DNA from 2 places in the Paenibacillus sp. FSL H7-689 genome. Region 2 is predicted to be linked to the other one. Evidence: riboswitches for the same ligand, from Rfam matches in the RefSeq annotation. Region 2 holds a riboswitch; the other holds the start of a gene.
What was found. A riboswitch is a leader RNA that binds a small molecule or an ion and turns the genes downstream of it on or off. The one in region 2 is predicted to bind glycine.
Positions count from the first base shown of each region.

Region 1: linked by a shared signal. The riboswitch ahead of gcvT (glycine cleavage system aminomethyltransferase GcvT) and the one ahead of sdaAB (L-serine ammonia-lyase, iron-sulfur-dependent subunit beta) in region 2 are both predicted to bind glycine.

Region 1 is NZ_ASPU01000066.1:89,473-105,583, forward strand. Features, by position in the region: gene ptsP (phosphoenolpyruvate--protein phosphotransferase) at 1-1,097, shown strand, start outside; gene gcvPB (aminomethyl-transferring glycine dehydrogenase subunit GcvPB) at 1,335-2,774, opposite strand; gene gcvPA (aminomethyl-transferring glycine dehydrogenase subunit GcvPA) at 2,906-4,261, opposite strand; gene gcvT (glycine cleavage system aminomethyltransferase GcvT) at 4,258-5,394, opposite strand; glycine riboswitch at 5,611-5,711, opposite strand; glycine riboswitch at 5,715-5,837, opposite strand; gene gcvH (glycine cleavage system protein GcvH) at 6,181-6,573, shown strand; gene C170_RS28640 (PTS mannitol transporter subunit IICB) at 6,993-8,447, shown strand; gene C170_RS28645 (BglG family transcription antiterminator) at 8,486-10,588, shown strand; gene C170_RS28650 (PTS sugar transporter subunit IIA) at 10,585-11,019, shown strand; gene C170_RS28655 (mannitol-1-phosphate 5-dehydrogenase) at 11,016-12,161, shown strand; gene C170_RS28660 (cysteine-rich CWC family protein) at 12,221-12,472, opposite strand; gene C170_RS28665 (endonuclease MutS2) at 12,611-14,614, opposite strand; gene C170_RS28670 (AraC family transcriptional regulator) at 15,142-16,111, shown strand, end outside.
Region 2 is NZ_ASPU01000010.1:103,424-119,534, forward strand. Features, by position in the region: gene C170_RS06405 (L-lactate dehydrogenase) at 1-934, shown strand, start outside; gene C170_RS06410 (PAS domain S-box protein) at 1,099-3,807, opposite strand; gene C170_RS06415 (ABC transporter permease) at 4,451-5,185, opposite strand; gene C170_RS06420 (ABC transporter permease) at 5,187-5,903, opposite strand; gene C170_RS06425 (ABC transporter ATP-binding protein) at 5,900-6,814, opposite strand; gene C170_RS06430 (HAMP domain-containing sensor histidine kinase) at 6,900-8,405, opposite strand; gene C170_RS06435 (response regulator transcription factor) at 8,462-9,145, opposite strand; gene C170_RS06440 (alpha-glycosidase) at 9,372-11,126, shown strand; gene C170_RS06445 (helix-turn-helix transcriptional regulator) at 11,270-11,782, opposite strand; gene C170_RS06450 (YhgE/Pip domain-containing protein) at 11,837-13,051, opposite strand; gene sdaAA (L-serine ammonia-lyase, iron-sulfur-dependent, subunit alpha) at 13,240-14,178, opposite strand; gene sdaAB (L-serine ammonia-lyase, iron-sulfur-dependent subunit beta) at 14,168-14,857, opposite strand; glycine riboswitch at 14,997-15,132, opposite strand; glycine riboswitch at 15,137-15,261, opposite strand; partial or broken gene C170_RS29975 (collagen-like triple helix repeat-containing protein) at 15,396-16,111, opposite strand, start outside.

The DNA.
Region 1 (16,111 bases), on a different contig from region 2:
AGGACATCTTGGCTCAAGCGAAACAAGGCGATATGATTATTGTTGACGGTCTGGATGGTCACGTACTAGTTAACCCTACTGATGAAGTTATTGCTGAATACCGTGCCAAACAGGAACAGTATGATGCACAACGTGCAGAGTGGAGAAAACTTCGTGATGAGCCAACGGTAACGGTGGACAACGTTCATGTTGAACTTGCAGCTAACATTGGTACACCAAATGACGTAACGGGTGTTCTGGAAAACGGCGGCGAGGCTGTAGGCCTGTACCGTACCGAGTTCTTGTACATGGGCAGAGACAAGCTTCCTTCCGAAGACATTCAGTATAATGCTTACAAAGCGGTACTGGAAAAAATGGAAGGCAAACCTGTCGTTGTTCGTACACTCGACATCGGTGGAGACAAAGAGCTTCCATACCTGGATCTGCCAAAAGAAATGAATCCATTCCTCGGCTTCCGCGCAGTTCGTCTGTGTTTGGACCGTCTGGATATCTTCCGTACACAATTGCGTGCATTGCTGCGTGCAAGCGTACATGGAAACCTGCGTGTCATGTTCCCAATGATCGCAACACTCGGTGAATTCCGTGAAGCAAAAGCTGTCTTGCTCGAAGAGAAAGAGAAGCTGGTTGCTGAAGGTATTGCTGTTTCTGACAGCATCCAACTCGGAATCATGGTCGAAATTCCTTCGACTGCAGTTCTGGCGGATCAGTTTGCCAAAGAAGTGGATTTCTTCAGTATCGGAACGAACGATCTGATTCAATACACGATGGCTGCTGACCGTATGAACGAACGAGTAGCTTATCTGTATCAACCTTACAACCCAGCCATTTTGCGTTTGGTTAAAATGGTTATCGATGCAGCGCATCGTGAAGGCAAATGGGTTGGCATGTGTGGTGAGATGGCAGGAGACGAAACGGCAATTCCATTGTTGCTTGGTCTTGGATTGGATGAGTTCAGCATGAGCGCAACCTCCATTCTGCCAGCTCGTAGTCAGATCACCAAGCTGTCCCGTGCGGATATGCAGGAACTGGCTGCTAAAGCTCTGGATATGCAAACGGCTGAACAAGTCGTTGAATTGGTTCAAAGCATTAAAGCGTAATTTTGCCGGGGTTTCCTCCGGATTTGAGGTTTTTCTTTTTCCGATAATGAGCTGCATTGATGCAGCGATTTTGCCGGTATCCGCTGTTACAGCGGGTACTGGCTTTTTTTGTTGCTCGAACGTATAGGAATTAGAAGGGGAGTACGAGGAGAAAGGTCCTGTAATGTCTAGCCAAAAAAATGCTCTTACTGATGTAGTTAACATCAGCAAGAGCATGATTAGTAATACACTTAGTGCTTAACTGCAAGCGCAGTTCAGTACAGGTTTGCGAGCGGCGGTGGTTTCATCCAGACGAGTGACCGGTGTTCCGTAAGGTGCGTTGAGTACCAATTCTGGTGTCTCTTCCGCTTCTTTGGCAATCCGTATCATCGTATCAATGAAGCCATCCAGCGTTTCTTTACTTTCGGTTTCTGTCGGCTCGATCATGATGCATTCCTCCACGTTGAGCGGGAAGTACACCGTAGGCGGGTGATATCCAAAATCAAGCAATCGTTTGGCAACATCAAGTGTGCGCACACCGTATTGCTTCAAACCCCGACCAGACATGACAAATTCATGTTTACATACGCCTGGATACGGAATCTCGTAGTAAGGTGCGAGACGGGCCATCATATAATTAGCATTCAGTACCGCGCATTCAGAGACTCGGCGTAACCCTTCCGGTCCATAGGTGCGAATGTAGGCATAGGCACGTACCAGAATACCGAAGTTGCCGTAGTAGGCTTTCACCCGACCAATGGATTGATCGCCTTCACGATCGAATGCATACATACCGTCATCATTTTTGATAACCATGGGCTTAGGTAGGAACGGAACCAGGCGATTCTTCACACCAACTGGTCCGGAACCTGGTCCACCACCGCCATGAGGTGTACTCATCGTTTTGTGCAAGTTCAGATGCACCACGTCAAAGCCCATATCACCCGGACGGGTAATGCCCATAATGGCATTGGAGTTGGCTCCATCGTAGTACAACAAGCCACCAGCCTGATGTACGATGGATGCAATCTCCTGAATGTCTTTCTCGAACAAACCAAGTGTATTCGGGTTTGTCAGCATCAATGCTGCCGTATCCGAACCGACTGCTGCACGGAGTGCGTCCAGATCGACCAGTCCGTCTGCGCGGGATGGAATCGTCACAGTTTCAAATCCTGCAACGGTTGCACTTGCCGGGTTGGTACCATGCGAAGAATCGGGCACGATGACTTTGGTACGTTGTTCGCCACGACCTTCGTGGTAGGCACGAATCATCATAAGTCCAGTCCATTCTCCATGGGCACCAGCTGCTGGTTGCAAGGTCACAGCGTCCATACCTGTCAGACCTGCAAGGTCGTTTTGCAACGTATATAACAGTTCAAGTGCACCTTGAATGCTGGATTCATGCTGGTACGGATGGATTTTGGCAAAACCGTTGTAACGGGCAACATCCTCATTAATCTTTGGATTGTATTTCATCGTACAAGAGCCCAGTGGATAGAATCCGTTATCTACGCCGAAGTTGCGGCGGGACAGCGCGGTATAGTGTCGAATAACATCTACCTCAAACACTTCCGGCAGTGCTGCTGCTTCCGAACGGAGCATTTCCCGGGGAATCAACGTATCGGCAGCCTGACGAGGAACGTCACATTCTGGTAAGGAATAAGCGACACGCCCAGGACTGCTGAGTTCAAAAATCAATGATTGTTCCGGAGCAGGAGTTAAGGTCTGTGCACTAAATGTTGTATTCGTCTCAGGTTGAACCGAAGTGGAGACTGAGGTACCTGTTTCCGATTGTCCTTGTAACGATGTTGTCGTTGTCGTTTCTTGAGTCACAGCGATCCCTCCAATGCTCGTGCGAATTCGTCAATCTCTTCCTTAGTGCGCCGTTCGGTAACAGCAATCAGCATATGTCCGGCAAGCTCCGGGTAATCACGTCCGAGTTCGTAACCACCAATAAAGCCTGCATCCAGCAGTTTCAACTGAAGAGTATCCACGTTGGTTCCTTCAGGAAGCTTAATAACAAACTCATTAAATGTTGGTGCATTAAAAGTAAGGCTAACTCTAGGAATCGCAGTTAATGTATTGAGGGTGTAATGACTCTTTTGCAAATTCAGATCCGAGACATCGATCATACCCTGTTTACCCATGATGGACATATACACAGATGCGCTGAGTGCAAGCAAAGCCTGGTTGGAACAGATGTTGGATGTCGCCTTTTCGCGTCGGATGTGCTGTTCACGTGCTTGCAATGTCAGTACAAAACCACGCTTGCCATTGCGATCGGTTGTTTGGCCTACAATTCGGCCAGGAATTCGGCGCATATGAGGCTGGGATACGGCGAAATATCCGCATGTCGGGCCGCCGAGTGAAGCGGCGATGCCAAGGGGTTGCGCATCACCTACAACGATGTCGGCACCCAGCTTGCCTGGGGCTTCCAGCAGACCCAGCGATAGCGGGTTTGCACTTACAACAAGCAGGCCCTTGTGCGCATGCACGAGGTCGGCAGCCTGCTTCACATTTTCCACGGCACCAAAGAAGTTCGGACTCTGGATCATGACAGCAGCGGTATCGTCTGATATGGCGGTTTGCAGGGCATCCCAGTCAGTGACGCCATCCTTATAACCAATCTCAACAATCTCCAGACGGAGTCCGTGCGCATATGCCTGCAATACCTGACGGGCTTCCGGATGAACGGTACGGGATACGATGAGCTGTTTGCGACGAGTTGCCGCTGCGGCCAGATTACCGGCTTCCGCAAAAGCTGTTGCACCGTCATACATACTGGCATTGGCTACAGCCATACCGGTTAATTCACAGATGTAGGATTGAAATTCGAAAATGGCCTGTAGTTCACCTTGGCTGATCTCAGGCTGATAAGGTGTGTAGGCAGTGTAGAACTCGGAACGGGAAATGACATGATTGATGACGGAAGGAACATGATGATCGTATATGCCTGCGCCGAGGAAGCTGGCGTGTGTTTCGAAATTGGCGTTGGCGCCGGCTTGTTTGGACATGTGACGTGTCAGCGCATATTCATCGAGTTTGGAGGATACAGGTAGCTCGCCCTGATAACGAATCTCTTTTGGAATGTCCTGAAACAGATCTTCCAGCGTATCCACACCGATGGTTGCGAGCATGGCGCTCTGATCTTGTTCAGTCATGGGAATGTAACGGTGCTTGCTCATGCTTGATCAGCTCCTTGAGTAGGTGTCTTCGACGTACGTGTCCGTTTATGAAAAGGGGTCTTCACGACCTCGGCTTTTAGTTTCTTGCCGCGGATCTCAATCTCAAGCGGGGTTCCCAGCGCAGCGTATTTGCTGTCGATGAGGGCAAGCCCCAGATTACGCTTCAATGTAGGTGATTGCGTGCCTGTTGTCACTTCACCAATCTGTACGCCTTCGGCGTAAATCGGATAGTGGGGGCGGGGAATACCGCGCTCCAACACTTCGATGCCGACCAGTTTGCGGGCGGGCCCGTCAGTTTTTTGCTGTAACAAGGCTTCGTGTCCGATAAAAGGTCCGGCATTCAGCTTCACAAACATGCCAACGCCAGCTTCAAGCGGAGAGATAGTTGCCGACAATTCCTGTCCATACAGAGGGAGCTTTGCTTCAAAGCGCAGTGTATCCCGAGCACCGAGGCCTGTCGGTACAAGTCCGTGACCTTCACCGGCTTGCATTAATCCATTCCAGACCACAGCAGCCTGGTCCGCAGGAACATATAGTTCAAAGCCATCTTCACCGGTATATCCGGTACGGGACAACAGTAATTTTACTCCACATACTTCAGCATCCTGCACAAAACGAAACGGTTCAATCGAGCTTACATCCGTATCTGTAACTTTCCCGATAATATCTACAGCCAGTGGACCTTGCAAGGCGAGCAGCGCCGTTTGCTCCGAATCGTTGGTCATACTTACGCCGGGGATCAAGTGCTCTTGCAGCCACGCCCAATCCTTGTCGATGTTGGAGGCGTTAACCACAAGCATATAATGCTGATCTTCCAGCTTATACACGAGCAGATCATCCACCACACCGCCATCTGGATAACACATCAGGGTGTACTGGGCTTGACCGGGAACTAGCGTGGTCACGTCATTGGTCATCATTTGTTGCAAAAAAACTTCAGCCTGCTCACCCTGTACCGTGAATTCGCCCATATGGGATACATCGAACAGTCCCGCGCGCTCGCGTACCGCTTCATGTTCTTTCTGGATTCCGCTAAATTGTACCGGAAGCTCCCAGCCTCCAAAATCAATGCACCGTACGCCTTCATATTGCTGATATAGTGGGAAGAGTGGTGTTCTAAGCAAATCAGACATCAAATCACCTCGTCATGGGCCGTCAGCCGGCCGGATATACAATCGTGGATCAATGAACCAGAGTATTTTTAAATTTTCAGCTAGATATTTTCATCATATAAGTATGGTAAGGCAGCTATGGCAGCGCCATTCTACATCCTGTTTTTCGTTTTTTGGGAAAAAGGAAAAGGACAGGCCAAAGAATCGGCATGCCAAGTAGCACGCTGTATTCTAAGGCTCTGTCCCTTGTACCTGAGAGTTACCCCGCTACGTTGTGCAGCAGGTTTCCCCTTGGGTGATCATAACGCCCGCACAGGGCGAATAGATGCTCTCCAGAGTTGCGTCCCGTAAAAGTCCTTTTGCCTGAGAGATTCACCCCCGCTTATCGGTGGTTTACTCCTTCGGCGTTACCTCATGTACATCCCGAATCGGGTGTCACGGGTAATCTCTCCCTTTACATTCATCCGCGGGTATAACATAGTCCAATAAACACATTTACTCCTCTCATTAAAACGTGAATCCACTACTGATGTCAAGAACGATATCATTGATAATAATTTAAAACCGAATATTTAATTTATTTTTTATTTTATTGTTCGTGTATTTAAAAAGACTACGCTTACTATTCTAATATTCACCAGTATATGAAGAAAGAGTGTAATCCGGTTACAGGATTTAGAGGTGTTCAGCAAATAAATTGTGAGGTATCTTGACATTTGATTCATAAATATCATACGCTATGTTCTGGGAAAAAGGTTAAGGTCAAAGAACGCATGTACTCATTAATGAAAAGCGAGGCGGATATCGATGAGCGAATTGAAAAGTGATTTCCTGTACAGTGAAGAGCACGAATGGGTGCAAACCGTAGGGGAGGATACTGTACGTATTGGCATTACCGAGTTCGCGCAGCATCAGCTGGGTGACATTGTGTTTGTGGAATTGCCTGACCTTGAAACCAATGTAAAAGCAGAGGACAGCATTGGAACGATCGAATCGGTCAAAACGGTTTCGGACTTGTTCTCTCCCGTCACAGGTTCAATTATTGCAGTGAATGATTCGTTGCAGGACTTCCCTGAACTTGTGAACAGCTCTCCTTACGAGGAAGGCTGGATGATTGAGATCCGTGTTGAGGGAGATCTGACAGCAGCATTGTCTACATTGATGAATGCAGACGCGTATCGGAAACATACGGAAGAATAGTATCAACGAACTTGTACTTATTAACATATATTTTATAATTAAATGATATGAGCTTCATATTGTTTCGACCTGTGTGAGCCGGATGCTTGCACAGGTTTTTTGTGCTTTCCAAGAATGGTTTTGAATGTGGATTGAAGCAGATTGTGGATGTAAATCACCTGATTGGACCAAGCTATAGGTTGGAAAATGATTCTGGAAATGACAAAAGTCATAGGCAAGAAAATCCTTGTGTACCAATAGGTTCAGCCATTATGCATCCATTAAAACGATTACATAACCTAATGTTGTCATCATTGTTCATGACGAAAGTACGCTTTCATTTCATTGAACAGGAGAGCATTCTCGCTTAGGATTACAGCAGGGGAGAAATGATACCCCTTTCATAAATCATAATCACTTGATCCAAGGAGGATAATACAATGAGTAATTTGGACCAATCGTCCAATTCCAAAGGTGGGCTACGGGTTGGTGTTCAGCGTTTTGGCCGATTCCTGAGTGGTATGGTCATGCCAAATATGGGAGCGTTCATCGCCTGGGGATTAATTACGGCTCTGTTCATTCCAACAGGCTGGTTCCCTAACGAGACGCTTGCACAGCTAGTTGATCCGATGATCAAATATTTGCTGCCACTGTTAATTGGTTACACCGGAGGTACGATGGTGCATGGTCAGCGTGGTGGTGTCGTGGGTGCCATTATGACCATCGGGGTCATCGTGGGTAGTGATATCCCGATGTTCCTAGGTGCCATGATTGCCGGACCACTGGCAGCATGGATCATTAAAAAGTTCGATAAATCCATTGAAGGTAAAGTTAAAGCCGGATTTGAAATGCTGGTTAACAACTTCTCAGCTGGTATTATTGGCGGGATCTTGGGGATTTTTGCGCTACTGGGCATCGGGCCTGCTGTAGAAGCGATTAGCAAAGTATTATCTGCCGGTGTACAGGGCTTAATGAATCTTGGTTTGCTGCCGCTGGTCAACCTAATCATTGAACCAGGTAAAGTATTGTTCCTGAACAATGCAATCAACCACGGGATTCTTACACCAATTGCAACAGATCAAGCGAGAGAATTAGGGAAATCCGTATTATACATGCTTGAATCAAACCCGGGTCCGGGACTTGGTATCTTACTTGCTTACTGTTTCTTCGGACGCGGAATGGCCAAATCTTCTGCACCGGGTGCCGTAATCATTCATTTCTTCGGGGGCATTCATGAGATCTACTTCCCTTACATTCTGATGAGACCGATTCTGATTCTTGCCGCAATTGCGGGTGGCGTCGCAGGTACATTAACATTCATGCTCACCGGAGCAGGACTTGTTTCAGCACCATCACCGGGTAGTATTATCGCGTATTTCTTCTTAACACCAAAAGGTGGATACCTGCCGATGTTCGCAGGGGTGCTTGTAGCAGCCGTCGTTTCTTTCCTGGTTGCAGCAGTGTTGCTGAAAACGGGTAAACAAAAGGACGAAGATCTGGAGTCCGCATCCAGTCGGATGAAAGACATGAAGAGTCAAGGAACCGTGCCAAACGCTGGTATTACGGCTAATCAACGTGAAGCAGACAGAGCCGCAGATATGGCTTCTTCTACAGTCAAAACAGACGTGAAGAAAATTGTCTTCTCCTGTGATGCAGGCATGGGGTCAAGTGCCATGGGTGCTTCCATTCTACGCAAGAAGATGAAGGCAGAGGGGATTGACGTTACGGTGACCAATACGGCTATCAGTGATATCCCGCCGGATGCAGACGTGGTGATCACACAACAAGTATTGACCGATCGTGCCCGCTCCGTTGCACCGAATGCAGAACATATATCCATCGACAACTTCCTAAAAAGCCCGGAATACGATGCGCTCGTTGAACGTCTAAAGTAATTGCACGCATTTGTTTTCCCTGAGCCGGAGGCTGAGATATGAGTATTACCAAAAGACAACGTGAAATCGTGGAGTTCTTGCTAGAGCATCCACATGAAGTAACAGCCGGCGAAATCGCCGTTGAAGTAAAGGTCAGTACCCGAACGGTTCACCGGGAGCTGCAAATGATTGAACAATGGCTTGAACCTTTGGGTATGAAGCTGGAAAAAAAATCAGGAACCGGTATCCGAATCGATGCCGGTTCCGATGATCTGGCTGTATTGCGCCAGCAACTAGAGGGTAAAGAATATGTAGAGTTTACGCCAGAAGAGCGTAAGCTCTTCATGCTTTGCATCCTGCTGGATGAACCGGAGCCTGTAAAGTTACTCGCCTTGGCTTCGGATCTGAAAGTGACCGTATCCACCGTAACCACTGATCTGGACGATCTGGAGTCACGAATTCGTCAGGCGGGACTAAAGCTGGTTCGCAGACGAGGATATGGCGTCAAGATTAACGGAAGTGAGACGATTCATCGCACAGCCATAGCTGCACTTGCTCTGGAATTTCTGGATGAGTCCGACCTGTTCGGAAGACAGCCAGAACAGGGAGGCTCCATCGTAAACCAAAAATTGTTGGATATGATTGGACACGGTGATGTGCTTACGGTCGAAAATGCATTATGGCAACCAGACATCGAATGGCTGGAGAACATCCCGGAACGCCAATACATGAAGTTGCTGATTCAATTATCCGTAGCGGTTGTACGTATTCGTAAAGGCTCTGGCATTGGCCGTATACCTCCCCTGGAGAACAATGGAGATGAAGTCGCAGAGCAGGATGAGATGAAGGTTCCACCTTATATGGCTTCCCGCTTGTGTGGTGTGTTATCGACCCAGCTGGGGCTGACATTCTCCCAAGATGAGCAAGCTTATTTTCACAGACTATTAGTTGAGACAGAGCAGCGGATTCATTCTTCGCGGCTGTTGCCAATAGACGATTTGATTTTACTGGACAGGGTACATTCACTGATTGATCAGATGCAGGCGAGAACGCATTACGCCTTTCATGAGGATCGTTTGCTTCGTGAAGGTCTGCTTGGTCATATGCAACCTGTCATGGAGCGAATTGAAGGACAACAGATGATTCGTAACCCGCTACTGCAGCAGATTCGCAAGGATTATGATTCCCTCTTCGAAGAGGTCAAACAATCCGTGCATCAAGCTTGGCCAGGTACAGACGTTCCGGATGAAGAAATTGGTTTCCTGGTCATGCATTTTGGGGCTTCCATCGAGAGGTTACGTGCATTGAAACGGGAGATCAGGGCGATCATCGTGTGTACAAGCGGAATCGGCTCATCACGTATGCTCTCCAGCCGACTGTCCAAGGAGATTCCCGAGATTCGGATCATGGATAGCGTGTCCTGGTATGAAGCTGCCCGGATGCCTACAGATCAATATGATCTGGTGTTATCCACTGTTGATCTGCCGATGGATGAGCATCAGTATTACAAAGTGAGTCCACTGCTTACGGCAGAAGAGAGCGAACGTCTGCGTCATTTTATCCGAACAACAACATTACAACGACAGCATAATAAACCCCGTGAAGCCGAGGTTCAGACGACAAGTCGTTACTCGGACCCGGATGGAATGGAAGCTATTTTAGTTGAAATCGTCCGAATTATTGGCAAGTTTCAGGTGTATCCGTTGGATAACCAAGATATCGGTTTCTATAAAACCGTATATGCGATGTGCAACGTACTCCATGGATCTGGTGTGTTGAAGGAACCGGGGGAGATCGCAAAACGGTTGGAGGCACGTGAGGCAGTGGGGAGTCAGAAGATTCCCGGCACAAGACTTGCGCTGTTTCATACACGCAGTGAGGGGATCTACAGGCCGTCCATTAGCTTGTTTCAGCTCACTGAGCCACTCCTTCGTACGCCGGATGATCCGGCAGGAGTTACCCATGTCCTCTTGATGCTCGGTCCCAGAGAATTATCCAAGGAAAGCCTGGAGGTTCTCAGTGAGATCAGCGCACTGTTATTACAGGAGGAAATGATTACATTGCTGGAAAAGGGTATCAGGGATGAACTCATTCATTACCTGTCCCAGGAACTTGTTGGATTTTATCGCAGTAAAACCGAAATTGGAGGTCAACCATTATGAGTATGTTAACAACAGATAAAGTCATCATGAATGCGACGGCTCAGGACAAATACGAAGCGATTCGTATGGCAGGACAGATTCTAAAGGATGCGGGACATATTACCGCTGATTACATTGAGAAGATGATTGAACGTGAAGAGATTGTCTCGACCTATGTAGGGAACGGTCTGGCTATTCCGCACGGTACAAAGGAATCCAAAGCTTTCATTTTATCGACAGGTATCTCTGTCATTCAGTATCCACAGGGTGTTGATTTTGGCGAAGAAAAAGCCTATATGGTCATTGGTATCGCGGCTCAAGGCGGGGAACATATGGAGATCTTGACTAGCATCGCGGTGATCTGTGCTGAGGATGAGAATATGGAGGCCCTGCGTCTGGCGAAAACAGCCGAAGAAGTTATTGCTATTCTGGAAAGTGAAATGGAGCTATGAAGGCCTTACACTTTGGCGCAGGTAACATAGGACGTGGGTTTATCGGATTGATTCTCTCCCGTGCAGGGTATGAGGTGATTTTCTCTGACGTGAATCAGACCTTGGTAACAGCTCTCCAGCAACGGGGGCAGTATACGGTGGAACTGGCCAACGAGAGCAAGGATCAGGAGACCGTCACAGGTGTAAATGCAATCAATGGAACCCAGCTGGAGACGGTTGCCCAAACCGTGGTGGAAGCTGATCTGATTACAACGGCGGTGGGCGTAGGCGTGCTGAAACATATTGCACCAGGTATTGCAAAGGGACTTGAGAAAAGGTTGAATTCGGGTCCGGCACAAAACCCGCTTCACATTATCGCTTGCGAGAACGCCATTGGAGCCAGTAGGCAATTGAAAGAGCATGTATATGCTCTGCTTAATGAAGAGGTACGTTCTCTTGCAGATCAGTATGTCTATTTTCCAGACTCGGCCGTAGACCGAATTGTGCCTATTCAGCATCATGAAGATCCGTTGCATGTACAGGTGGAGCCTTTTTACGAGTGGGTGGTGGATCGTTCCCAGATGGCTCCTGCATTCAAACCGGTTGAAGGCATTGTATATGTCGATGATCTGGAGCCGTATATCGAACGGAAGCTGTTCACGGTTAATACAGGACACTGCGTTGCAGCATATATCGGTAATGTGCACGGGTATGACACGATTCAGAAGGCTATTGCCGACGAGAAGGTGAAATCGATTGTATACGGTGCTTTGCAGGAAACTGGAAAAGTTCTAGTGAAGCGTTTTGCATTCAACCCGGAAGAACATGAGCAGTATATTGTCAAAATATTGGGACGGTTTGTCAACCCGTATCTTACCGATGAGGTTACTCGTGTTGGTCGTTCCCCGCTGCGCAAGTTGTCTCCAAATGATCGTCTGGTTCGTCCGGCCCTTCAGGCCTATGCGGATGGAAGCGAAACAACTTATCTGGCTATGGGCATGGCAGCAGCCTGCAAGTTCGATGTCTCCGATGATCCGGAAGCAGTTGAACTACAGAACATGATCCGCCAGAAGGGGATTACAGCTGCGCTCCACCATTATACGTCCATGGATGAGCATCATCCGGTGCTTGAACAGGCTGTTGCCCAGTATAACCAAATGTAAGAGTAGTGTTAGCCAGCTAATAGTATAGATGAGACATAATGAAGAAGAGCCATACAGTGTTAACTGTGTGGCTCTTCTTTTGGTTGGCGTTTATCGGCATAGTCGTCCAAACAGCGTTGACATATGCACGATTTTCGGCGCTGCTCTGCGGGAATGCGGTCGAATACACCTTCGGGGAAAGTAGCCCGGTTACACCAGCATTCCGAATGTGGATGTCCTGCGGCATAGGAACAGCGATTAGCTTCCCCGCATAATGGGCAGACAAGAACATCGATATTGCTGCGCTCTTGGTTGTCTTGTTCTGCAGACATTGGGTTCTTCCCTCCCTGTGAATAGCTACGAGCTGAAGTTAAACATACTGGTCCCAGTATAACAGAAATACGCCGGTGATTATGGATTTCACTGTGTATATATGACTTCCAGTTCACCACATCTGTTTCTCCCATCGGCTATTCTTCAGGAGGTAATTCGATTTGGAGGCCTTCCACATGTTTGCGTCCCATCAATTTACGTTTCTTTCGATTTTCCTTTGTTTCTAGCACAATGTCCAAGTCATAATCGTCAGCTGGATAAAGCTCATTGGCAGATATATGCAGGGTCAGGCGTTTCTTATGGATTTTGACTTTGCGTCCCCGCAGCATGACCCCGATATTTCCACGGCTATCCTCCACATCACAGACGATGCCCGACTGATTGAGATAGGCCGCATACACCCGATCCCCTTTGCGAAAATTTTTGGCAGGAGCAGGGGTATCTGACTCTCTGGGTGTTGTTTTTTTGTGGAGACCGATTGAATCCTTTGACTGTTTCGACTGGTTCTTCCTGGATAACTCTGCTGGGCTGACTGATTCTGCAACGGAACGATCAGGCGTCAGGGCCGGAGTTTCCAAAGGAGGTGACGTGAACACGAATGTACGATCTCTTGAAATACTTTGATCTGACAGGGACTTGGATCGCTCGATAATTCGCTGTGGCATGCCTAGCTTCAATGCGATGGAATAGGCGTAACTTTCACCAGCTTCTCCGATACGCAATCGATACAGCGGCTGGAGAGAAACGGTGTCAAATTCCATACGGGCATTTTCGAATCCTGGCGTGGCAGCTGCAAAATGTTTGATTTCACCAAAATGTGTTGTCGCCACAACGGTTGCTCCGCGGCTGTGAAGTTCCTCCAGCATGGCGATGGACAGTCCAACACCTTCACCGGGATCTGTGCCGGAAGCCATCTCATCAATGAGCACCAGAGTCGACGTATTGGCCTGTTCCAGTATGCCAATCATATTGCGAATATGTGCAGAGAATGTACTGAGTGCTTGTTCCAAACTCTGCCCGTCACCAATATCAACCGCTACCTCGTTATAAACAGCCATCTCGCCACCTTCCTCTACCGGAATAAGCAAACCGGATTGCATCATCAGGGTTAACAAACCAAGTGTTTTGAGCGCGACCGTTTTACCACCGGTATTCGGGCCCGTAATAATGAGCGACGAGTATGTTCTGCCGATGGCAAAATCAAGGGGAACCATGGAAGAACCCATGAACGGATGACGTGCACGTTGAAGGCTGATTTGGCCTTGTGTATTGACTCGAACGGTACGCCCATCCATGGTGGCCGCATATTTGGCTTTGGCAAACAGGAAGTCCAATACACCTACCGTTTCGGTGTTCAGAGCGATTTCACGGTTATACGATTCGGCCAGGGAGGTTAAATCACCGAGAATTCTCATCTCCTCTCGGGACTCCTCGGCTTGTAGAGCAGCCAATTCCATCTGCAGACTTACTAATTCAACGGGTTCAATATACACGGTTTGCCCGCTCCCCGATTCATCCAGCACACTGCCTTTCACCTGTTTGCGAAACTCTTTCTTAATGGGCAGCACCGTTCTTCCTCCCCGTTGGCTGATGACATGTTCCTGCATAATGGAGCGATGTTTACTCACCAGAGAATCAAGTTTTCGTTTCATGCGTTCCGCATTCACCGTTATTTTTTTACGAATACGAATCAGTTCCTTGCTCGCCTGATCCTGAATGCGTCCACTATGGATGCAGCGCTCAATCTCACTCAGCAAAGGTTCGATTAGAATCATGGATGCTGCATAACGACTGACAGTGGGAGCGGCCCCGGATTTGCCCTCCATGTATTTCATAAGTTGTGCACAGCTCCGCAGGAACTGAGCGAGATGACTGAAGTCGCGTTCACTGAATAGATAACCGGTGCCAAGCAGATCCATAATGGTTTCCATTCCGTCGAGTGAAGGGAGGGGGATACTGGCCCCGAAGCGAATCAATGCAGCAGCTTCTGCTGTTTCTTCCAGGAGAATCTCGATCAGGTGAGCATCTACCATCGGTTTTAGTTCTCTCGCATAACGTTTGCCCAGATAAGACAGGGCGCAGTCTGCAACATTTTTTTGAATTTGTGGATAGCCCAAACTGTTTAATGTGTTCTCATTCATGCGTAATCTCTCCTTGAATTTGAATTGGGATTTCAGTTGACGCGCTGAAACATATTCCTGGAAAACGCAAAAAGGGCGGAGAATGAACAAACGTCATTCTCCGCCCTAAACGTATGGGAAAGCAAAGTCCACTACAGGTCTATATTAAAAAATCCGCGCTGAACTCAGCGCGGAAATAGACCCGGACAATGACAATCCCGGAGGCGATTTATGATATCCGCTGTTCTTAACTAAGTACAGGGATCTGGCGCATCATGAAATACACGTATGCCATATGGGCACAAGCGCAATGAAAGGCCAAACTCCTGAATATGAAACTTGGTTAGTTAAGAACATTCACCGACATTAAAAATCTCTCCTTTGATTGAGGAATATGCAACCAATATAAACTGGAAATTGGTTTGAAGTCAACCTTTAGAATAAATGAGTGGACTTGAATAAGAATGGGTTTTAAAATAACAATAGTAAAATAATCCAATGAAAGCGATTTATTTTAATAAACATACGTATAAAGGAGGATGCTCTTCTTGCCGAAGTATTTACTGCGTTTGCTCTGTTTTACCCTGATCCTCGGAGCCCTTCCGGTCATTGTTATTGGTTCGGTCTCGTATACGATTGCATCACGTGACATTGAACAGAAAGTGCGTGAGAGCAATCTTCAGATATTGCATCAGACCCAAATGAGGGTGGAACAAGTTCTGCGCAGCCTGCAATTATCCTCCATCCAGTATGTTAATTCGCCCTTGGTACTACAAGCGATGAAGAAACCACTAGACAGCAGCGAGTTTCAGGAGATTCGTGATCTGACCTCCGGTTTTAACAACTTGCAAGCGGTTACGAACATTGACCAAGCCTATCTGGTTAATCTGGATGAAGATTGGGTCGTTTCGATGCGTTCTTTTGGCAAATTGGATGATTTCAGCATTCGAGACCGAATTGGCTCCTACCTAAGTTATACGAACAGCCTGTTCTGGGTCACTCAGAATGCCAATTCAGCCAAAGAAAGTGTACCTGTGTCAGCAGGTATGGGTGAACTAACACCCGAACAGGCACCTGCTCTTATATCATCGGATAATGTGGTCAGTATGGTATTCAAAATCCCGATGATACCAACCAATGTGAAACCAAAGGGATTTCTTGTAATTGATATCGCCGATACGGAACTGAGTACATACTTGAGCCGAAATACGAATTCTGGAGATATGTACGTTCTGGATCGGGAGCAGAAGTATTTTCTGAACGATATGCAGCAAGGCGGGAAATATGACGGGCTGAATAAGGAAATTCAGGAAATGGTGCAAACGACGGGCCAGCCAGAGGGTTTCTTCAGTGCGGAGGTGGAAGGTAATCAAGTGGCGGTTAGCTATAGGCAATCTCCGCTCAATGGCTGGTTATACGTGTCCGTTGTATCTCTTGGACAGATTACGGCCCAGTCACAGAAAATTGCATTGGTTACCGGTATCGCTACACTGGTCATGTTATGTGTAACGGGATTGT
Region 2 (16,111 bases):
AGTAGCGGTGATCGGGGCGGGTCTTGTCGGTTCGAGTTGTGCGTATTCCATGATTAATCAATCGATATGCAGGGAAATTATGATGGTGGACCGGACGTATGACCGTGCTGTAGCACAGGCACTGGATTTTTCCCATTGTATGGACTTCACACATAACCGCACCAAGGTATATGCAGGCACGTACGCCGATTGTGGCAATATGGATGTGATTATCTTAACTGCCGGGGCGAATCCCAAGCCAGGACAAACACGGCTGGATATTCTGGAGGAAGCAGAGTCGATTGCCAAAGACATCGTGGTCCCGATCATGAACAGTGGATTTAACGGGATTTTTGTCGTCGCTGCTAATCCGGTTGACATAGTAACTTATATGGTATGGAAATTATCCGGCCTCCCGCGCGAACACGTCATCGGTACAGGCACGTCCATTGATTCTTCACGACTCAAAACACTGCTGTCTGAAGTCTTCTCCATCGATCCACGCAGTGTGCATGGTTATGCTCTCGGGGAGCATGGAGAATCACAGTTCGTGGCCTGGTCGCATGTGACCATCGGTGGCAAACCGATTATGCATATCATGGATCAGCACAAGGAGCGCTTCAAACATCTGGATCTGGAGGATATTGCACGCAAAACAAAGGATGCCGGCTGGGAAATCTTTACCCGTAAAGGTTCTACCCAATTCGGAATCGGCAATGCCCTCGCGCATATCACTCGTTCCATCCTCAATGACGAACACAAGATCATCGCCGTATCGGCTATTCTGGACGGAGAGTACGAGCAACATAACGTATGCGTCGGTGTTCCTGCAATCATCGGTGGCAATGGTATTCAAGAGATTATCGAATTGAATCTGGATGCAACGGAACGTGAGAAATTCAACAATTCCTGTGAAATCCTATCAGGTAACATCAATCGTCTGACATTGGTATAAGCCATTCGTATACAACTCCACTGTGTATGCTTCAGTTCAACTTCAAAAGTCTGCCAACACAAACATGCCAATAACATTCCATGTGAGGAGTCTTATTGGCATGTTTGTGTTTATTATTTTTCACAGCCAGATGAATCAATTTCATAATTGATTTGAGTAGTTGTTCAATTCGGTGCAAGCTGAGGTTCGTCCCTTGGCCCCCACTGTTGTAACACCCGCTTCAACTCACTCAGCATAACCGGTTTGCTAATAAAGTCACGCATACCAATCTCCAGACAAGCTTCCTTATCTTCACGTTTGGCATTGCTTGTAACTGCGATGATTGGAGGTATGCGATCCTGTGGAATTAGGCGGTGTAACAGGTCTGTCGCCTTCAGTCCATCCATCACAGGCATATGAATATCCATCAGGACAATATCATAAGCATTCTGAGAGATGGCATCAATTGCCTCCACACCATTAGTACATACATCTGCGTGGTATCCGAGCTTCTCCAGATATTCTCGCAAAATCTTCCGGTTCACCGGATGATCCTCCGCCACCAGAATACGCATGGCCACCTTATCACTTTGACGTGTGCGATCATGATGGAACTGACTTGCTGTCTGTTCTGCTGAAGCATCTACACTCGCCGCAGGAACAGCAAACCGGAAGGTTGAGCCTTCCCCTTCTATGCTCTCGACACTGATACTACCTCCCATGATCTCCACGAGTCGCTTGGAGATGACCAGTCCCAGTCCGGTACCACCATACTTCCGGTTAATCACCGGATGCAGTTGAGAGAAGGACTGAAACAACTGATCCAGCTTGTCAGCCGGGATGCCAATTCCCGTATCTTGCACCGCAAAATCAAGAACACTGTCTTCAGGCTTTCTACCCTTGATAATATCCACGGCAACCTCAATGCTTCCCTGATCTGTGAACTTGAGCGCATTGCCAACCAAGTTCACCAGAATCTGCCGGATACGTATGGCGTCACCGACCATGAACTCAGGAATGCTTGGATTGAGACGATATCTGATCTCCAGATGTTTCTCATCTGCAAGCGGTTTAAACAGTTCGGCAACCTGTTCCAACATCTTGCGTAATGCAAATGGTTCATAAGCCAGTGCCATTTTCCCCGATTCCAGCTTACTGAAGTCCAAAATATCATTAAGGATGTTCAGCAGAGCATCGCCGCTGTCTCGAATAATCTCGGCATATTCACGCTGTTCTTCCGATAAATCGGTACCGATCAACAATTCTGTCATCCCCACGATCCCGTTCATCGGTGTCCGGATCTCATGGCTAACCATCGACAGAAATTCCGACTTGGCCTGAGCTGCCAGCTCAGCTGTCTCTTTGGCACGTACAATTTCACGTTCGCCAGTCACATCATTAAATACAACCACCGCGCCCTGAATCTGTCCCTGTTCAATAATCGGCGTCACCTGATACTGCACCAGAAAGCTGCTGCCATCTTTACGCCAGAACACATCTTCCTTGATTGAACGTATCTGTCCATCCAACACGGTCATGTGGATCGGGCATTCTTCTTGTGGCAAATGACTTCCGTCTGCACGGGTGTGATGGATGATGGGATGTGAGTTTTTGCCAATGAATTCTTTCGCCTCATAACCGAACATCGAAGCTGCTGCTGGATTCATAAACATGGTGATTCCATCCGCATCCAAACCAAATATTCCTTCTGTAACCGTGTTGAGAATCAGCTCATGTTGCTTGCTGAGCTCCTGAATCCGTTCCGTGTATTCCTTGCGCTCGGTAATATCGGACACGATCCCATAGACGCCCACCATTTCCTTATCCACAATAATGGGCACATTCGTAACAGATACTTCAATCTTCCGACCACTTGAATTGACGACTCGGGTCTCATAATATTGCGGTTCGCCTTGCTTCACCATGTCAAAATAATGTTTGCCATGTTGCACTTCGCATTTATCCAGATTGGATAAAAAAGATTGGCCAATAAGCTTATTGCGCGGAATATCCAACATTTGCACCAGTTTGCTGTTCACTGCGCTGTATTTACCTTCCAGATTCAATGAATACACAGCTGCCGGGTTATGTTCGAACAACGATCTGTATCGCTGACGGCTTTCCCGAAGACGTCTTTCCGCATCCTTATGCTGGGTGATATCCCTGCTGATGCTTACAATCTGGACACTCTCGCCACGCTCTCCAGCCACAGGTTTCGCCAATGTCTCCATCCAGATATAATGTCCCTTCTTGTGCAACACACGCATCTTGCAGCCATTGCCGATCTTGGAAAGATCCATAGGGTCCGGATAATCTCCCGAATAACAATAATCCTTGAAGGACTTACCTATGACTTCCTCCGGCTTATAACCCAGTAAGGTGTACACGGAAGGGGAAACGTATAACAACTCGCCATCCGTAGCACAAGTTGTAATCAGATCTTGTGCATGGTCAGCCAGCACCTGATATTTCTCCTGTGCCTCCTTAAGTTCACGTTGCACTTCCAGGATATTGGTAACATCTTTGGCAATGCCATAGATTCCTACAACTTCTTTTCCCTCCGTTATAGGCACATACGTTATCTCTGCCTGTTTCAGGGAACCATCTTTATGATAAAAAGTTATGGAATTACTGACTGAACGTCCAGCCAGTACCTCTTTAATATATTCTTTGCGTGAATCTTCACTGTCCGGAGGACAGAGTTGAGTCCGTTTCAAACGAATCAAGCCATCCAGTGTATACCCTGACATCCGCTCAACCGAGGGATTAGCATCAATATAGTTTCCATGGATGTCCATCACATAAATGGCATCCGGGTGGTTAAAAAACAATGATTGGTAAGAACTTCCCTCAGAAATAATGCGCTTCAGGGTTTCCGTTTTATTAATATCCAAGGCTTACCCCTCTTTTCTCAGCCAATATCTTCATCTAACAGCAGGGATTAATTATCCCTTACAGAAATGGGCCTACCCTCGAATAACCATGTAAGCCTGCCTAGAAACAGCTTTTTTTATTTTACCAGATTCTCGTCTCATTTTGCTTGCAATCTATGATTCAATTCACATGATGTGTGAGGTAATACTTGGATTTTTAATATTACTCAGGAGACGTCTTCAAGGAAAGACAAGTTATACAAGGATCAATGTAAGCCTCTAATAAGCTTGAAATTCAATTCCAAGTCAGCCGATTCTGACGAATGGCTAAACGATTTTCTAAAGAACTCAGGACATCTTATTTGGCGTACATATGCCCTTTTTAAATTTTAAGGAACATCAGACACGTTAATCCCCATAATCTCCTGTCATAAACACTGCAAACGGTTGTTTCATTGGATATAACATGTCTCAGGTTCCTTAGAGCTCTGAGATCACTTCAAATCCCTGATTAAGACTCCTCAGATTCGTTAGCGAGCTGACTATTCATGATGGGTGGGTCAGACATTAGAAAAAATCCTCCTGAAGCCTACATACAATAGAGCTTGCATGTTTTGCTTAAAGAGGATTTGGATCTACGATAACCAAGGGTGTAACAGATTATTCAGATTTCTTTTTTTGCAAAATACATCATGCCGATTCCAATGAAAATAACAGCACTGCCTCCAACAACCGCCAGCATTGTGACCAGTGGAACATTGTAGGCTCCGAAACCTGCACCGTCCACGGGTGTCATCAGAATCATTGGTTGTGCCCATGGATAATACGGCCCAAATGTCGCCGAGTTTACAATGAGAATATTCGGTATGGTCAGTGCAAAATTCAGTGCGAGCGGTGCGGCAAAGCTGCTCCACACCAATGAAACGAACATCTGCAGGGCAGCCAAGGGTACACAGGCCAGCAATCCAAGCAGCAGTTTGCCTACCAAGAATCCCCAAGGTACTGGCATCGTAATACCGTGAAACATGCCTGCCAGCAGAATGGACATCAGCAATAATGCTTGCGTACCCGCCAGAAGCATGAGTACAATCGTCAGTTTACCTGCATATACACCTGAACGTGTGAGCGGCAAAACCAGCATCTGCTTCCACCCTCCACCTGCATGTTCAAAACGGCAGACAAAGGACGTAAACACACCAGTCAGCATCGGTAACAATAACAATCCGTGCAGGAAAACCATCGTGGTCATCAATACTTGCCAATTCCCCGATGGCGTGGACAACAGTCCGATGAGCAACGCAATGAGTGGACTCAGAAGAATCAGGAGCCATATGGGCGATTTGCTCATTTTCAATCGTTCAGCGGACAAGATTCGGAAGTACGTTGTCGCAAAGCTCATATCAGGCCACATCCTTCCGGCTAAAATGCACCATACCCAGCAACAGGATTAATAACCCTAGACCTGCCCCCATGCCTGCATACAGGTATGGATTAGGCCCATTCCAGGCCATCTGTGCCCATGCGAGCGGAAAGATTGGTGAGATACTGAGTGAGAACATACCCGTTATCGCGAGAACGATGCCCAGGGTGACGGGAAGCGCCTGATTTTTGTTAACCATCGTGAGCCACAACTCCAGTGACAACACCGGAAGTGCACCAGCCAAAGGCAATAGCCCCAGCTTGATCGCATGTGTCCAAGGTATTTCGCTGGCATGGAATCCGAGGATCAGACCCAGACCCACAATTCCTGCGGTTAGCAGCAGGCAGGAGATCACCAGCAGCACACAAGCAAGCAGGAACTTGGCTAAATACACGGCTGGTCTGGGAATGGGCATCGCGAGCAACTGTTTCCACGATCCCTGTTCATGCTCAACATTAGCGATCATGGAGCTGAGAATGGTTGCTCCCAGCATCAGAGACAAGGGCACAAAGACAACCACATTGCCGAGCAATCCGCCCCACAGGTTATCTGCATATTGCTCTTTCAGATAGTCCAACCGTAAGCCAAAATTAAGCGCCTGCATAGCTGTCAATCCAAGAGGGGCCAGAAAGACAAGAAACCAGATCCCTTTCCCCCGAATCTTGAGCCAGTCTGACGATAATGCACGCCCGGTCATATGGAAGCCCCCTCGCCAATGACCCGCATGAACAGATCTTCCAGCGACTGACGCTGTTCCTCTACACGATACACATCATGATCCTGTTCAATTAATCGGCGCACAAGCAGTGCCACTGAACTGTTATCCATATAAGGGAACGTTAATGCAGCACCTTGTTGATGACCAAATTGTCCCTGTTCTTTTGCCAGCTTCATAGCCTCTTCCGGCTCGGAAACCGTTAACCGGATAGAACTACCCGTCTGACTATGCAGACTTGCGATAGTATCCTGAAGCACCATCTTGCCTTCACGGATAATACCAACGCGACTTGCCATCTGTTCGACTTCACTCAGCAAGTGGCTGGAAACCAGAACGGTAATGCCGTGTTCCAGAGGCATGCGTTTGATCAGTTCCCGAATCTCCTGAATACCGGCAGGATCAAGCCCATTCGTTGGTTCGTCCAGAATCAGCAGCTCTGGTTCACCCAGCAAAGCGCTGGCAATACCCAGACGTTGCTTCATCCCAAGGGAATACCCCTTTACTGAACGTTTGGCATCCTTGGTCAGATCTACAATGGACAGCACTTCAGCAATTCTGGATTTTGGTACATTGATGATGCGGCGCAAAGTTTCCAGATTCTCTACTGCGTTCAGATGTCCGTAATAGGACGGGTATTCGACCAAGGAGCCCACACGGCGCAAAATATCCATGCGATCCTTGCGGATGTCCTTGTCGAAGACACGGATCACGCCTTTGGTTGGTTTAATCAAGCCGAGAAGCATGCGAATCGTTGTTGTTTTGCCGGCGCCGTTGGGACCGAGGAAGCCGTAGATATCTCCCTTTTTAATATGCAGATCAAGTTCACGGACCGCTGCACGGTCCCGGTATGTTTTCCATAAATTCGCTGTTTGAATAATATTTTCACTCACTGTATGATCACCTCGGAACTATCGTAACCTTCCAAGGTTAAAGCCAAAGTAGTCTCTAGTTTAAGTTTAGTTTAAAAAAGCTATTTCAGCTGTTTGTTGTTTCCCTGTTTCCCTTACCACTGTAGATATATGTCTGGACACCCGTATCGGAACTGTCTACCCGCTTGCGCAGACCCATCTCACGAATCAACAGGTCTACAATGGATAAGCCTAGACCTGTGCCTTTTGTGTCGGAATTCGGTTGCATTCCCGGACCCCGATCCTGAATAACGATGGCCGTCTCACCCTGAATCTCCTGAGTAGATATACCAATATATTTCCCGTTGGCGGCATGACGGATCACGTTTTGGAACAAATTATCAAGAATACGGCGCATGCCCTGTTCATCCATATGCCAAATCAACGGTTCCTCTGGCAGGTCAATATCAATATCGAATTGCTCTTTCTCCCAGACCGGGTACCAGGCGGCCGCCGTTTCCCTGACGATCCGCAGTATATCTTTCTCTTCCAGCTTCAGTGTATATTTTCCACTCGTGAGCAAATTGTAGGATAACATGTTGTCAATGAGCCCGCCGAGGTCCTCCATCTTTGCTTCCATGCGATGTAATGAACGGTCACCTTGCTCACTCAGCTCTTCCTTGTGCAAGGCATGCATATGTCCACGAATCACCGTTAGCGGGGTACGCAGATCGTGGGAAAGCCCCGCAATGAGACGTTTGCGCAATTGTTCCTCCTCGCGTTCACGGTGACGGCTGTCGGACAGTTGATGCACCATCTGATTGAAGGCTTCTTCCAGTTGACCGATCTCGTCTGACTGGCGGATATCTACCGGAAGCGGGAGGCCTTCCTTGCCTGTGGTCATCATGGCTGTCTGCAAACGAATAAGTCGTTTGCGAATGCGTGCGAAGAAGAGGATCGACATCATGATGAAGCTCAGAAAGATGATGGTCATTACAATGCCGAGATACAAAAGTTCCAGCAGCCCGTTACTGTGATTCATTTGCAGAAGTGATCTCGGCACTTCAATGATCATGAAGCCCTGTCCTCTGTCCTTTTCACCCCCGCCAATATATGAAACTACGGTCAACGGATCGCGAAAGGAAGCTTCTTTCATGAATTGCACGGTATTGTTCGCATTCCATTCGGCTGGAATTCGGGTCTCTGCCGTTTGCCCGGAATCCAGTGACCATCTCAATGTCGTGTCTGTCCTGCCATCCGGCGACGTGGATTTCAGAAGCGTTACATCTTCACTACCGAGAATAAAGAGGGTCTCACCGCTCGCTTTCACACGATACATGGAAGATTTGGGATACGAGCCATGTAATTGCTCCAACCGGGCCTTAATCTCTTCATCCGAAGCACCATCCAGGTTCTCCGCTTCAAGCGACCAGAAATTACTGATCTGGGTAACGTCACCATAAGGTGCCGCTTGATTCATATTCGTGTTATTCACTACAACAACATATATGATGGACATGATCGGAAGAATGACGGGGACAAATAATACAGCCGCCAAGATCAGGATGATGTATCTGGACATCAAGGACCGCCCAAAGCGAAGCTTACGCCGCCCGGATTGCTTTTGCTCCATGCTTCGTTCTCCCTTCCGTTCTCCCTTCATGATCTTCCGTTCTCTGAACCACCGAATCATGGCTTCTTCACACGATATCCCACACCACGGACTGTCTGAATAACTACTGGATTGGCCGGATCAAGCTCCAGCTTTTCGCGCAGATGTCGAATATGTACCATTAAAGTTTTGTCCCCATCCAGATAGGGCTCGTTCCAGACGGCTTCATAGATCTGCTCTTTGGTTCGAATCATGCCCATATGTCGTAGCAGGTAGGCGAAGATGTGGAACTGTTTTCCCGATAAAATAATCTCATCTCCCGTCTCCTCATTGACGATCCGGTTGTCCTTCTCATAGATGGAGAGATGATCCAGCTTCAGGGCTGTATCCGATGAGACCGCTGTTCCTGCCTTACGCAGTTGTACTTCAATCCGGGCAGCCAGTTCATCGGGGTGAAATGGTTTGGTCACATAGTCATCGGCAAAATCAAGACCGTGCAACTTATCGTCAATGGACGTTCTGGCCGAGAGCATGACAATGGGCACGGCGGGATGTTCTTTTTTCAGTCGCTGGCCCACCGTAAATCCATCCAGCCCAGGCAGCATGACATCAAGAATAATGAGTGAACAACCGACAGCAGCCTCCGCTGCACCTTCACCACTGCCGAGCCATACCACCTCATAACCGCGCTCCTCCAGATCGGCTCTGACCCAAGTCGCAATTTCCGTATCATCTTCAATATATAACAGTTTGGTTTTCATCCGAATATTCGTTTCCTTTCTGCCCCCATTGGGTTAATGATATATCTGAGCATCATCATGTAAAAGCTGTCTATAACATATGAATTCATGTCTTATTGAAACAATGTTCAAGCCTTTACGTTACCACACATGCTAATTATAGCTTATCCATTAACGTGGGGAATGTCATATTAATCAAGTCTACCAAGTACATACAAGTTCTACACCTGACGGGAGGAATTTCATTATGCTGCTGGAAGCCATCTATCATCAACCGAAACGAAACTGGGCCTATGCCTATGACCAAGATACAATCCATCTGCGCCTGCGTGCCAAAAAGAATGATCTGACCGAGGTACATGCCCTGACCGGGGATAAATATGCGTGGGATGCAACCAAAGCGCTGGTTCCCTTAACCAAGTTTACCTCTGACTCCATGTTCGATTATTACGAGGGTGAGGTGAAACCTCCCTACCACCGACTGAAGTACTCTTTTCTGCTCAAAAACGGAGACGAACAGATCTGGATGACCGAGACGGACTTCCAGGAAAAAGAACCAGACGACCCGGGCCGTATGTTCCAGTTCCCTTATATTCATGCCGGAGCTGTATTCACACCCCCTGCATGGGTTAAGGACGCGGTGTTTTATCAGATTTTCCCTGAACGATTCGCCAACGGCAACCCGGATATTAGTCCGGAAAAGGTAGAGCCGTGGGGTGGTGAGCCGACACCTTTCAATTTCTTCGGCGGTGACCTTCAGGGCGTGATCGACCATCTGGATTACATCAGCGATCTTGGCATTAATGCGATCTACTTCACACCCATCTTTGAAGCCACTACCAATCATAAATATGATACAGAAGACTACCTGCGGGTAGACCGGCACTTTGGTGACGCAGATACCGTGAAACGACTGGTGGAGCTGTGCCACGCACGTGGAATTCGCGTACTTCTGGATGCTGTGTTCAACCATTCCGGGAAGACATTTGCGCCGTTTGTAGATGTGCAGAAGAACGGAGAACAATCCAAATACAAGGACTGGTTCCATGTACACGAATACCCGCTGGACGTGAAGGACGGCATTCCAACGTATGAGACCTTCGGATTCGAAGCGCATATGCCAAAGCTGAATACGGAGAATTCCGAGGTTAAGGCTTATCTGCTGGAGGTTGCCGAGTACTGGATTAAGGAAGTGGGCGCGGACGGATGGCGGCTGGATGTGGCAGACGAAGTGGATGATGCATTCTGGCGTGATTTCCGCCGTGTAGTCAAAGCGGCTAATCCGGATGCCTATATTCTGGGCGAAGTATGGAACGAGTCTTCTTCCTGGCTGCAAGGCGACCAGTTCGACGCGTCCATGAACTATCCGTTTACCGATGCCGTGAATGCTTTCTTTGTGAAAAATACGATGCACGCCGAACAGTTCGCAAACTCCATCGGGCGACAGTTATCCCGTTATCCGCTTCAGGCCAGCGAAGTGGCGTTTAACTTGCTGGACAGCCACGATACCCCGCGGCTGCTCACGCTGTGTGAAGGCGACCAGCGCAAGATGAAGCTGGCTGCGTTATTCCAGTTCAGTTATATGGGCGCGCCGTGCATCTATTACGGAGACGAGATTGGCATGGACGGCGAACATGATCCGGGTTGCCGTAAATGCATGGAATGGGATGAAGCGAAGCAAGACCGAGAGCTGTTTAACTTTTATCAGAAACTAATCTCCCTGCGTCATGCGCATCCTGCCCTGCGTGCAGAAGGCACCGTTCGTTTCTTACAGGCTCGTCCCGATGGCAGCCAACTGGTATTTGAGCGACAAAATGAGGAGGAACGCATTCTGGTTCTGTTCAATCGATCAGAAGAGACAGCTATTGTCGAGCTTGAGGCCGGTGACGAGGAATGGACCGAGTTATTCGGCGGAAACCATCGCACCGCCAAGGAAGATGGCGTACTCGCCATTGAACTGCCCGCGTATGGATATGCTGTACTGAGTACTAGTCTCACATAAACACCAAGCTATATTTGCTTTTATACAAGACCGGACATGGGTCCACTTCATCGGAATATAAAAAACCAAATAGGCGCTCACAGACCTGTTCCGGATCTGATGAGTGCCTATTTGATTTTGACGTAATTCATTATGACCATGGATTACTCTGGCTGAACCAGCTGTTCCTTGAGCAACTGGATGGTGGCCTCATATTGTACAAGCCCCACTTGCAGACACAGACGCTGTGCAGGCGAAATACGTTCGCCGAATTCTTCCATCTGGCGCTGAAGTTCAGCGTATAACATTTCCTTTCGCTTCAACTGGCTGGATATCCAACCCGTTACGGTATCTTCATCCGCCAACTCTCCGAAATACAACCGCATCAGAAAATCAGAACGAAATACCTCAGCTTCCAAAGGACTCATTAAATAGGCGTGAAATTGCGCTGCTCCTTCAGGGGTCAATGAATACACGTTCTTATCAGGTTTCCCTTCCTGCTTAACCGATTCCTTAGTCAGCAATCCTGACTTTTCCATCTTCGCAAGTGTAGGATATATGGTGCCAAAGCTGGCATCAAAGAAAAATGAAAAATATTGTTCAAAGTACTGCTTGATCTCGTATCCGGAACTTGGCTGATTGTGCAGTATTCCGAGGATGACATGCTGCGTGTTCATCGGTGTACCGCTCCTTTCCATTCCCCTTAACGTATCACAATCAGTACCCCTTGTTCAATGTTCAGATGACGAAACGGTTGCTTTCAGAGCAACAGGCACAGCAGCAGTCTGGTCCTCCTTATGAGCTTCAGAACGTACCGGGCCGGAGCGTCTGATCCAGATGCTAAGGGCACCCAGAGTCAACGTTGCTCCCCCTATTACTGCAAGGAACAATACATCCCTGCCAATCCCGTTGCCCCCAAGCACAAGGTTCGTCATGCCTTCTACCGCATAGGTCGCCGGCAGATAATGACCGATCCCTTGGTAGAACTCAGACATTACATCGCGTGGAATCGTTGAGCCCGAGGACAACATCAGCAGAGGCAACAGCGCACTGTTTAACCAAGCCCCAGCATTGCCAAGCAACAACAAGCTCAACTGAGCCATGAGTATAAAAGATATGGTGACCAGCAACTGGAAAAGCCATAACATGAACCAACCATCTGCTGACGATACCCCCATAACGTGCATCATCCCCGACCCAACGAGCGAGACAATAAATGCAGCACCAACATTAACGATGTTGCGCGCCCAGAAACGCTCCCATTTCCCTGCCCTGTTACTCAGTTCACCAGATACTTTCTGCAGATTCATGCCAAGCAACATCGCTCCAGTAAACGTAGCCGTTACAATCAACATCGGTACCATGGAAAAAGAAAAATTATCAACAGGATTCAGTCGCTCCACTTCTGCCTCCACGCGTGAAGACAACCCAAGCGCCAGCGCATCGGACTGATCAGCAGTCATACCGGACTGATTCAGCACTCCGCGAATGCCATTCTCTTGTACTTCACGGTTCAACGTCGCTGTAACTTGTGCGGCTACGTTCTGCATCACACTTTTCACGGTAGCCACGTTTGATTCGTTCATCACATACTTCACTGTCATCAGTTTTGACAAGTCTTCTGCCTGTTGCATGAAACCTGATGGAATCTCAATAATCATGTACACATTCCGATCCGTTAACATCTGTCGTGCTTCTTGCATCGATTCAGATGGTTTGATCTCGAAATTCAGACCTGCCGCCAAAGACTTAGCCACTGGTTCAGCCGCTACCCCATCTTCATTCACGATGGTGACAGCCAATTGAGTCATTCTTTCGTTAACCTGGTCGTATCCGCTAAGCCAGATGATGTTAAAAAAAACCTGAAACAGCACAGCCGTAATTAAACCTACAATGGTGGCTCCGTTTTTCAAAAACAGTAGACTCGTCTGGAAAATACCTTTCATTCTATCCATCTCCTTTAGTTTTGTTTCGCTCTTTTATATATCTTATTGATATATGACAGTTGTTAATATATCTAATCGATATATAGATCGTCAATGTTTTTTTGTTTTTCTTCGTTGGAAAAAGACAAAAAAAGCCGATACATCTCTTCACCAGGAAGATTTGTACCGGCTTTTCATATCAATCCGATTTATGCCTTAGTTTCTACGTCATTTTCAGCAGGGGACTCAGCCTCAGGCTCGGCACGCTTTGCCTTTGGTTTAGCCAACTTCTGCATCATTTTGCGGCCGGTAGGTGTCTGGGCCAGTCCACCTTGGGCTGTCTCCCGGTGACGGCTCGGCATCGCACTGCCTACTTCCAGCATGACATCGATGACTTCGTCTGACGGAATGGCACTACGCACTCCGGCCAGGGCCATGTCAGCCGCAGCCAGCGCCGTAACTGCACCCAGTCCATTACGGACGATGCACGGGATTTCAACAAGGCCTGCGACCGGATCGCAGATAAGGCCCAGTGTATTTTTTAACGCCAAACCAACGGCATGAACGACCTGTTCCGGTGTACCTCCACGCAGTTCAACCATGGCACCCGCAGCCATGCCGATAGCGGAACCCACTTCCGCCTGACAGCCACCCTCGGCTCCGGAGATAAATGAATTGTTCGCGATAACATAACCAATCGCTCCCGCACAGAACAACCCGTTCACCAAATGTTCGTCCGTCCAGCCAAATCGCTCCTGTGAGCTAATAAAAACACCGGGGATGATGCCGCAGGAACCAGCTGTTGGTGTTGCCACGATCCGACCCATGGAGGCATTCACTTCAGATACACACAGGGCATACGCCATGGCAAGTGCGGAAGCATCTCCCGAGCAAGTCTCGCCCTTGCGAATGTACTCAGCCATTTTTTTGCCGTCTCCACCTGTTAATCCACTGCGTGATGTCGTATCTTCCGTTAGCCCTTTTCGTACCGCTTCCTTCATCACCTGATAATATTCAGACATCTGCTTCACAACATCCGCTTCCGGTGTATTGGTCTCCTGAACCTGCTCCTCGATCATCAGCTGAGCAATGGTTTTGGATTCTGCTGTACAGATCGTATTCAGCTCGTGCAAATGTTTAAACCGCATCCGAATCAACTCCTCTCTTCAAATCGATAACACGAATGTCCAGCACATGGTCCAGCTCTTTTAGACGCTTGAGCATATCAGGATTAGGCACACCATCCATTTCCATCGCGGTAAGTGCTTCGCCATCACGGGCTTTCCGGTCCACCTGCATATACCCGATGTTAACCCCGGATGAACTGATCGTGGACGTTACCGATGCAAGCACCCCTGCTTTGTCCGCATGTCGCAGAACGAGTGTTGGAAACTCACCACTAATCTGAACACGAAAATCATTCATCGAATGCACGGATACGCTTCCACCACCAATGGATGCACCGATTAAGGAGCAGGCACGTTCTCCATGCCACAACTCAATTTTGACCGTATTTGGATGAGGAGCAGGCAGGCCACTTGTATAAAACTCAACCTCCATGCCCGCTTCCTCTGCGTATTGCTCTGCATCCGGGATACGCGGATCGTCTGTGACATAATCCAGCAGACCGCCGATCAGTGCCAGATCTGTTCCGTGCCCCTGATACGTATCTGCAAATGAACCGTACAGGGTCAGCCGGGCACGATCTGGCGTACATCCTAGCCACTGACGAGCAATTCTTCCTAACCTTGCCGCACCAGCTGTATGTGAACTTGAAGGCCCCGTCATCGACGGACCAATAATTGAGAAAACATCTTTAAATCGCACCTTGTAACCCTCCATTATTAATCATGATTCATATTTGTAAAATGTATTCGTCATTTCGATCCCGGAGTTCCATCCACAATGTCCCTTATTTTGGATATGATGACATCAAAAAAGGACAGAAGAAGGCCCCAGGCCCTCTCTCTGTCCTCGATACCTGAGAGTTTCACGATCAGCAGTGTCTCACGACAAGGTGCATTGCCTGCGATTACAGACAAGTTCACCGGTCTGACTGATCATATACCCCTTGGGTGGCGCAATTCGCGCACTCTCCAGAGTTGCGTCCAACGATGGTACATTTACCTGAGAGATTAACCACTGCGCCGGGTGCGCAGCAGCTTGCTCCTTCGGTGCCTGAACACTAGCCATATTGCTCGGCTAACTCAGGTCTCTCCCGCTCGTTATCATCCGCTGTATTATCTTAATTCGATTCGAATTGGTATATTTCTAAATTTTTTATCAAGTATACCCATAGAGTAATGTACAATATCATATATGTCAACAAAAGTAACGTGTAATTATCATAAGTTCGATGTCTATTTTAACTGAAACGAATAGCATTCACATTTCTCACTTCCGCTGAGGCACTCGTGACGTTGCTAGTTGTCGTAAATTGGATACTTATCGTGTATGCATTAGTCGTTGTAGTCGGGGATGTATCCACGTAAGTGTTGGAGGAAAGAAACCTCAACGTTCCCGAAGCATTACCGGTTCGTGAGAGCTGCAATTGATTAATTAACACTCCGTTACGTCTCAGATTAATGTTATACGCAATACTCCAGTTAGACCCTACAACTATTGCTACTTGTGTACTATTATCGATTTTCACGCGTTGACCTGCTACTACAGGTACATTAAGTGTCTGAATCGTCGTTTCAGCTACTAATGAAAGACCCAACGCCGTGGTCTGGCTATCAGCAAACAAGGAAGAATCCGCAGGGGCAGAAGCTGCTGTCGATCCAGTAGCTCCTGTAGCCCCAGTGACTCCGGTCGCTCCCGTTGCTCCCGTTACACCAGCCGTCCCGGTTGTTCCCGTCGCACCTGTCGCACCTGTAGCCCCAGTGACTCCGGTCGTTCCCGTTGCTCCCGTTACTCCGGCTGTCCCGGTTGTTCCGGTTACGCCTGTCGCACCTGTAGCCCCAGTGACTCCGGTCGCTCCCGTTGCTCCCGTTACACCAGCCGTCCCGGTTGTTCCGGTTACGCCTGTTGCACCTGTAACCCCTGTGGCTCCGGTCGCTCCCGTTGCTCCCGTTACTC